DNA from 3 places in the Azospira sp. I09 genome. Region 3 is predicted to be linked to each of the others. Evidence: predicted binding sites of a transcription regulator. Region 3 holds the regulator's gene; each other region holds the start of a gene.
What was found. Region 3 encodes FNR, which switches genes on or off when oxygen is low (the NO sensors DNR and NnrR bind a similar motif). Its sites were predicted from a motif close to TTGANCTAGNTCAA; they were not measured.
Positions count from the first base shown of each region.

Region 1: a site for FNR is predicted at 1,344-1,357, ahead of AZSP09_RS08560 (thiamine pyrophosphate-dependent enzyme). Genes of this name have one in related genera too.
Region 2: a site for FNR is predicted at 1,089-1,102, ahead of AZSP09_RS01600 (NAD(P)H-dependent oxidoreductase subunit E). Genes of this name have one in related genera too.

Region 1 covers NZ_AP021844.1:1,844,272-1,846,537, forward strand. The annotation lists gene AZSP09_RS08560 (thiamine pyrophosphate-dependent enzyme) at 1-1,272, opposite strand, end outside; gene AZSP09_RS08565 (methyl-accepting chemotaxis protein) at 1,540-2,266, shown strand, end outside.
Region 2 covers NZ_AP021844.1:342,042-344,307, forward strand. The annotation lists gene AZSP09_RS01590 (bifunctional enoyl-CoA hydratase/phosphate acetyltransferase) at 1-165, opposite strand, end outside; gene fabI (enoyl-ACP reductase FabI) at 199-963, opposite strand; gene AZSP09_RS01600 (NAD(P)H-dependent oxidoreductase subunit E) at 1,229-2,266, shown strand, end outside.
Region 3 covers NZ_AP021844.1:3,554,558-3,556,823, forward strand. The annotation lists gene AZSP09_RS16670 (hemerythrin domain-containing protein) at 1-546, shown strand, start outside; gene fnr (fumarate/nitrate reduction transcriptional regulator Fnr) at 642-1,388, opposite strand; gene hemN (oxygen-independent coproporphyrinogen III oxidase) at 1,540-2,266, shown strand, end outside.

The DNA of each region.
Region 1 (2,266 bases), 1.7 Mb from region 3:
CACTGCCAGAATCCGCTTGTCCTTGTCCGACTCGCCCCGGCCCTTGTCCAAGCCCAGCGCCACTCCCATGGATGCCCCCATGGAGATGCACGTATCCAGGGCGTTCCAGGGGTGGCCGGCCCCCAGGGTATAGCAGCCGATATCGCCGGCGATGGTGATGTTGCGCACCTGGGACAGGGTGTAATAGACGCCCAGGTGGGGACAGGCCACGCACATGGTGGGCGGCCGCGGGAACACCTGCATCGGCGCCACCGCGGTGACGGCCGGCACCGGTTCGCCGCGCAGCTTGGCGATGGCGGCCTTGAGCACGGGCGGCGCCAGCTCGCCGATGCGGGGCAGGATGTCCTTGCCGTGCAGGGCGATGCCCTGGGCCTTCAGTTCGGTTTCCAGCAGGGGCTCCACCTCTTCCACCACCACCACTTCGTCGCACAGGGCCGCCAGTTCGCGGCACTTGTCGATGGGTGCCGGGCAGGAGAAGCCGAGCTTGAGCACCGGTGCCTCGGGGAAGGCTTCCTTGACGTGCATGTAGGCGGGGCCGGAGGTGATGAAGCCGAGGCGGCGGTCGCTGCCGGCCTCGATCACGTTCAAGGGAGAAACCTCGGCCTCGGCCTTGAGGGCGGCTTCCCGCTCGAACATCAGGGGCAGGCGGCGGGCGGCGCCGGAGGGGGTCATCACCCAGCGTGCCGGCTCCTTCTTGAAACCGGCACCCACATGCTCCTGACGTTCGCCCACGGTGACCAGGGCCTTGACGTGGCAGATGCGGGTGGTGAGGCGCAGGATCACCGGCACCTGGAAACGCTCGGACAGCTCGTAGCCGAGCTTGGTCATCTCGTAGGCTTCCTGGGAATCGGCGGGCTCCAGCACCGGCAGGTGGGCGAAGCGGCCCCAGTAGCGGGAATCCTGCTCGTTCTGGGAGGAGGAGAGGCCCACGTCGTCGGCCACGGCGATCACCAGGCCGCCGGCGACGCCGGTCAGGGTCAGGGTCATGAGGGCGTCGGAGGCCACGTTCATGCCCACGTGCTTCATGCAGCAGAAGGAGCGAGAACCGGCGTAGGCCGCGCCCACCGCCACTTCCAGGGAAACTTTTTCATTCACCGACCACTCTGCGTAGAGGTCCGGATAGGTCGAAATGACTTCCAGCATTTCCGTCGCCGGCGTGCCCGGATAGGCCGCGGCAACCTTGACGCCGGCCTCCCAGACGGCGCGGGCAACGGCTTCGTTGCCGGACATGAGCAACCGGCTCTGGGCCGGCACGGGCGCGATAGCGGCCATGTTGTCTCCCCCTGCTTTGTTTCAGGTGTTGATAAAGCGGGGGATGTTAACAGGCTCCATACGGTAGCGTCTTGACACAAGTCAACGACACGGAGGGGATAGATGCCTGAAAACAATGACTTCTGGCCATGAAAAAGGCATGCATTGCAGTCGCTTTGAAAATGCATCGCATTACCCGGTAAACCCCCTAGTTTCAGCAACCGGATTTGCGTATTACCATTGGTCCCACCGCGAAAAACGTGAAATAGTTGGCACAGGAGACCCGGAATGAATAATGCACCGCAGCAAAAGAGTGCGTTCTGGCAGTTGTACGAAAATATAGAAAAAACCTTCTTCAATTCACTTTCGAAGAAACTGTCCAGTTTTCTGCTGCTTTTCTGCGTAGACCTGGGTTATCTGGGCGTCTATTTCTACCAGCAAAACACCATCCAGCAATTGCTGCATAGCGGCAATGCCAGCCCCGAACTGCTCGCCCGCATCGGCGTCAGCCTGGATAGCGGCCTCTACATCATGGGTGGGCTGACCCTGCTGGCCCTGGCCATGAACATCGGCCAGATCCTCTACCTGCGCCACCTCATCGTGCGACCGGTGAAGGTCATCACCGGCATCTTCAACGAGATCGCCCGGGGCGAAGGGGATTTCTCCCGGGACCTGCCCCTCATCACCCAGGACGAATTGCGGGAGCTTTCTGCCGGTTACAACCGCTTTGCCGAAAAGATGCGGCAGATCATCGGCGAAGTGCGCAAGATGTCCGTCAGCATCGCCCGGGAGGCCGTGCTGGTGAAGGCACGGGTCGAGGACACGGTGAAGAGCGCCCGGGAACAGGTACGCCTGACGGAGACCGTGTTCACCGCCAGCAGCGAAAGCACCCGGGCCATCCAGGACGTTTCCGGCAGCACCCACGCCATTTCCGACTCGACCCACGGCAACCTGGACATCGCCCGGCAATCCCTGGGCGAGATGCAGGACATCGCCGGCAAGATCAATGCCGTCA
Region 2 (2,266 bases), 560 kb from region 3:
GGCGAATTCCGGGTCCACCACGGAGGGATTCACATCCCCCGACATGATGGCGAACAGCTTGATGTCTTCCGGACGCAGGGTCCGGATCAGGGTGGAAGAATCTCCCACCTGGATTTCGTCGAAAGTCTTGTTTTCGATGTACTGCTCGGTGTGCTCAGCGTGCATGGCGCCTCCCGTTTTTTCGATTGTGTGGAGCTCTTAGCCGACGATGTTGTAGCCGCCGTCGATGTAGATGGTACCGCCGGTCAGGGTCTTCGCCACATCGCTGCACAGGTAGGCGGCCAGGGCGCCGACGTCGTCGATGGAGACCAGGCGGTGCAGGGGGGCCCGTTCCACGGCGTCCTTCATCAGATCGTCGAAGTGGGCGATGCCGGAGGCGGCGCGGGTGGCCAGGGGGCCCGGGGAGATGGCGTGCACCCGGATGCCCTTGGGGCCCAGCTCGGTGGCCAGATAGCGGGTGGAAGCCTGCAGGGCGGCCTTCACCGGGCCCATCATGCCGTAGTTGTCCACCACTTCATCGGCACCCAGGTAGCTCATGGTCAGCAGGGAGCCGCCGTCCTTCATCAGGGGCTCGGCCAGCTTGGCCATGCGGATGAAGGAGTGGCAGGAAATGTCGATGGCCCGCAGGAAGCCCTGGCGGGAGCAGTCCACCACCCGGCCGTGCAGGTCTTCCTTGGGGGCGAAGGCGATGGAGTGCAGGAGGAAGTCCAGCTTGCCCCACTTCTGTTCGATGGCGGCGAAAACAGCTGCCAGCTGATCGTCCTGTTCCACGTCCAGGGGCAGCACCAGGGGGGCGGCCAGCAGCTCGGCCAGGGGGCGCACGTGGGGTTCGGCCTTTTCATTCAGGTAGGTGACCGCCAGTTCGGCGCCGCAGATGTTGAAAGCCTTGGCGCAGCCGTAGGCAATGCTCTTGTTGTTGGCGATACCGACGACCAGGCCTTTTTTGCCGTTGAGGTTGAACATTTGCAGAACTCCAGGTTAGTTGAATGAAGGTGAACCATCCGGCGTCCAGTCTGGACCGGGGCCGTTATTGCAATCCTGTATTCGTTATCATGCCGCATTTTGTGTTGCGGTGCAGCATATCGATTTTGACCTAGATCAAGGCCTAGTGGCAGTAGGACCTTAGCGGACGAGGGATAAGCCGGTATTTCGTTCCGATGACGTCCCCGTTACAGCGGCTTGCGCTGTGTCAACGTTTTTGCATTGACCATACCTATAATCCTCCGGCATGACCTTACAAGGGGGAGGGATTTTGGAACCGATTGCCAATTCTCTGGATGCAGTCCTCGAGGCGGTTTTGAGCAAACGCCGCCGGGACCCCACCCAACTGCTGCAAATTCTCCGGGAAGTGCAGGAACAGGTGGGCTACATCCCCCCTCCCGCCCTCACCGCCATCGCCGCCGCCCTGAAGCTGCCCCGGGCCCGGGTCGAGGGCGTGGCCGGCTTCTACTCCTTTCTCCATTTGCAGCCGGTGGGCAAATACCGGGTGCTCTTCTCCGACAACGCCACCGACCGCCTCCTGGGCAACCTGGACCTGCTCGGCACCATGTGCCAGAAGCTGTGGGTCGAACAGGGCAAGGTGTCGGAAGACGGCCTGGTCTCGGTGGATGTCACCTCCTGTACCGGCATGTGCGACCAGGGCCCGGCCCTGCTGGTCAATGGCCGCCCCATCACCCGTCTCACCCACCAGCGCGTCAATGAAATCTGCGAGCTGATCCGTTCCCGCCGGCCCCTGTCCCTGTGGCCCCAGGAATACTTCCGGGTGGAGGACAACATCCGCCGCAAGGACGATCTGCTCAATACCGTGCTGGAGCCAGGGGCTGCCCTGGCGGCGGCCATGGCCCTGGGGCCCGAGGCCTGGCTGGGCGAGGTGCAGAAGTCCAGCCTGCGCGGCCGTGGCGGCGCCGGCTTCACCACCGGGGTCAAGTGGGAGGCCTGCCGCAACGCACCCGGCGAGGAGCGGGTCATCGTCTGCAACGCGGACGAAGGCGAGCCCGGCACCTTCAAGGACCGGGTGCTGCTGACCTCCTACCCGGACCACGTGTTCGAGGGCATGACCCTGGCGGCCTACGCCACCGGCGCCCGCCAGGGCTTCCTCTATCTCCGGGGCGAGTACCGCTACCTGCTGGAGCCCCTGGAGGCAGCCCTGCAGCGCCGTCGCGAGGCCGGGCTGCTGGGGCAGGGTATTCGGGGCCAGGCCGGTTTCGATTTCGACATTGAGATCCATCTGGGGGCCGGCGCCTATGTCTGCGGCGAGGAAACAGCC
Region 3 (2,266 bases):
AGTTTCGACGAACCCCTGGAAATGCTGGATGCCTGCCACGGTCGCATCCAGGCCCAGATCGAGACCCTGCGTCGCCTGGTGCAGCACCTGCCCCGGCACGGCGCCGACCAGGCCGCCCGGGAGGCGGCCCAGGGCGTGCTGCGCTATTTCTCAGTGGCCGCTCCCCATCACCATGCGGACGAGGAGGATGACCTCTTTCCTGCCCTGCGGGCGAGCCAGGCGGTGGCCCGGGAAGCGGCGGTGGCGGCCCAGGTGGAGGCCCTCATCGAACGCATCCTGGCCGACCACCGGCGCATGGACCGGGCCCGGGACGAGGTGCTGGCCCGCCTGCAGGCCATCGTCGCGGCCCAGCCGGGGGAATGCAGCGAGGCCCTGCCGGCGGCCATGGTGGAAGGGTTGGCCGAGCTTTATCTGGGACACATCGATCTGGAAACCCGGGAGCTGCTGTCCCTGGGGCGGCGCCTGCTGTCCCCCGAGCAGGCGGCCGCCGTCGGCCGCAGCATGGCGGCGCGGCGGGGGGCGGTGTTTCCGGAAGGGGAACAGTAGGACTGCCGGCACGCCTGGACTAAGCCCGGGCAATAATCCGGGCAATAAAAAAGCGGCTCCGCGGAGCCGCTTTTTTGTTTGATGCTTGCCCGGGATCAGGCCGACTGGTGGGTCATCAGCTTTTTCAGGCCCGGGATGTCCAGGATGCGGATGTGCTTCTGCTGCACGGCGATCAGACCTTCTTCCTGGAAGCGGGAGAAGGCGCGGGAAACGGTTTCCAGCTTGAGGCCCAGGTAGCTGCCGATTTCTTCCCGGGTCATGCGCAGGTAGAACTCGGCGTGGGAATAGCCCCGGGCGGTGAAGCGCTGGGAGAGATTGAGGAGGAAGGCGGCCAGCCGTTCTTCCGCCCGCATGGTGCCGAGCAGCATCATGACCCCGTGGTCGCGCACGATCTCCCGGCTCATCACCTTGTGGAAGTGGTGCTGCAGGGCCACGATCTCCCGGGACAGGCCTTCCAGGCGGGGGAAGGGGATGATGCAGACTTCGCTGTCTTCCAGGGCCACCGCGTTACAGGAATGGTGTTCGGTGCTGATGCCGTCCAGGCCCAGCAGCTCGCCGGCCATCTGGAAGCCGGTGACCTGGTCGCGGCCGTCTTCCAGCAGCACGTCGGTCTTGAAGAAACCGGCGCGGATGGCGTAGATGGATTCGAAGGCCTCCCCGGCCCGGTACAGGTGGTCGCCGCGCTTGATCTTGCGGCGGGTGCTGACCAGTTCGTCCAGCTTGGACATCTCGGTCTCGTTGAGACCGTAGGGAAGACACAGTTCTTGCAGGTTACAGTTCGAGCAGGCGGTCTTGATGACCGACAGGGTAATTTCTTGGGCGCTGGTCTTCTTCAACGGCATGCTGTTCCTCGCTGGGCCAAGGGCGTTCGGATGGTGGTAACCTGCGCCGGAAGGCCCTTTGGAAGCCTTTGATCCAGGACAACGTGCCCCAGTTCCTGCACCACGATAATAAGCCGCACCTAATGTGTGGTTCTGCAACGACTGTTTTTCAATGACATTTACCGCCAACAACCTGGTTTTCGATCCCCAGATCATCCGCCGCTTCGACGTCAATGGACCGCGCTACACGTCCTATCCGACGGCTGACCGTTTTGTCGAAGCCTTCGATGCCGAGGCCCTGAAGCTGTGGTTGGGCAAACGCAACATCGGCGGTATCAGCCGACCGCTGTCATTATACTTCCACATCCCCTTCTGTAACACCATCTGCTACTACTGCGCCTGTAACAAGATCATCACCAAGGATCACGGCCGCAGCGCCAAGTACATCAAGTACCTGGGCAAGGAGATGGCCCTGCAGGCCGAGTACCTGCTGGATGGGGATCGGGAAGTCTCCCAGTTGCACTGGGGCGGCGGCACGCCCACCTTCCTCTCCCATGAGGAAATGCACCAGCTGATGGACCTCACCCACCGCCATTTCAAGCTGGTGGATGGGGCCGAGATTTCCATCGAAGTGGATCCGCGCAAGGTGGACCGGCCCACCGTGGCCCTGCTCGGCGAGCTGGGCTTCAACCGCATGAGCCTGGGCGTCCAGGATTTCGACGAGCGGGTGCAGCAGGCCATCAATCGCATCCAGACCGAGGAAGAAACCTTCACGGTGATGGACCAGGCGCGCAAGAGCGGCTTCAAGTCCATCAGCGTGGACCTCATCTACGGCCTGCCCCACCAGACGGTGATGGGCTTCAACCGCACCCTGGAGCGGGTCCTGGCCATGGACCCGG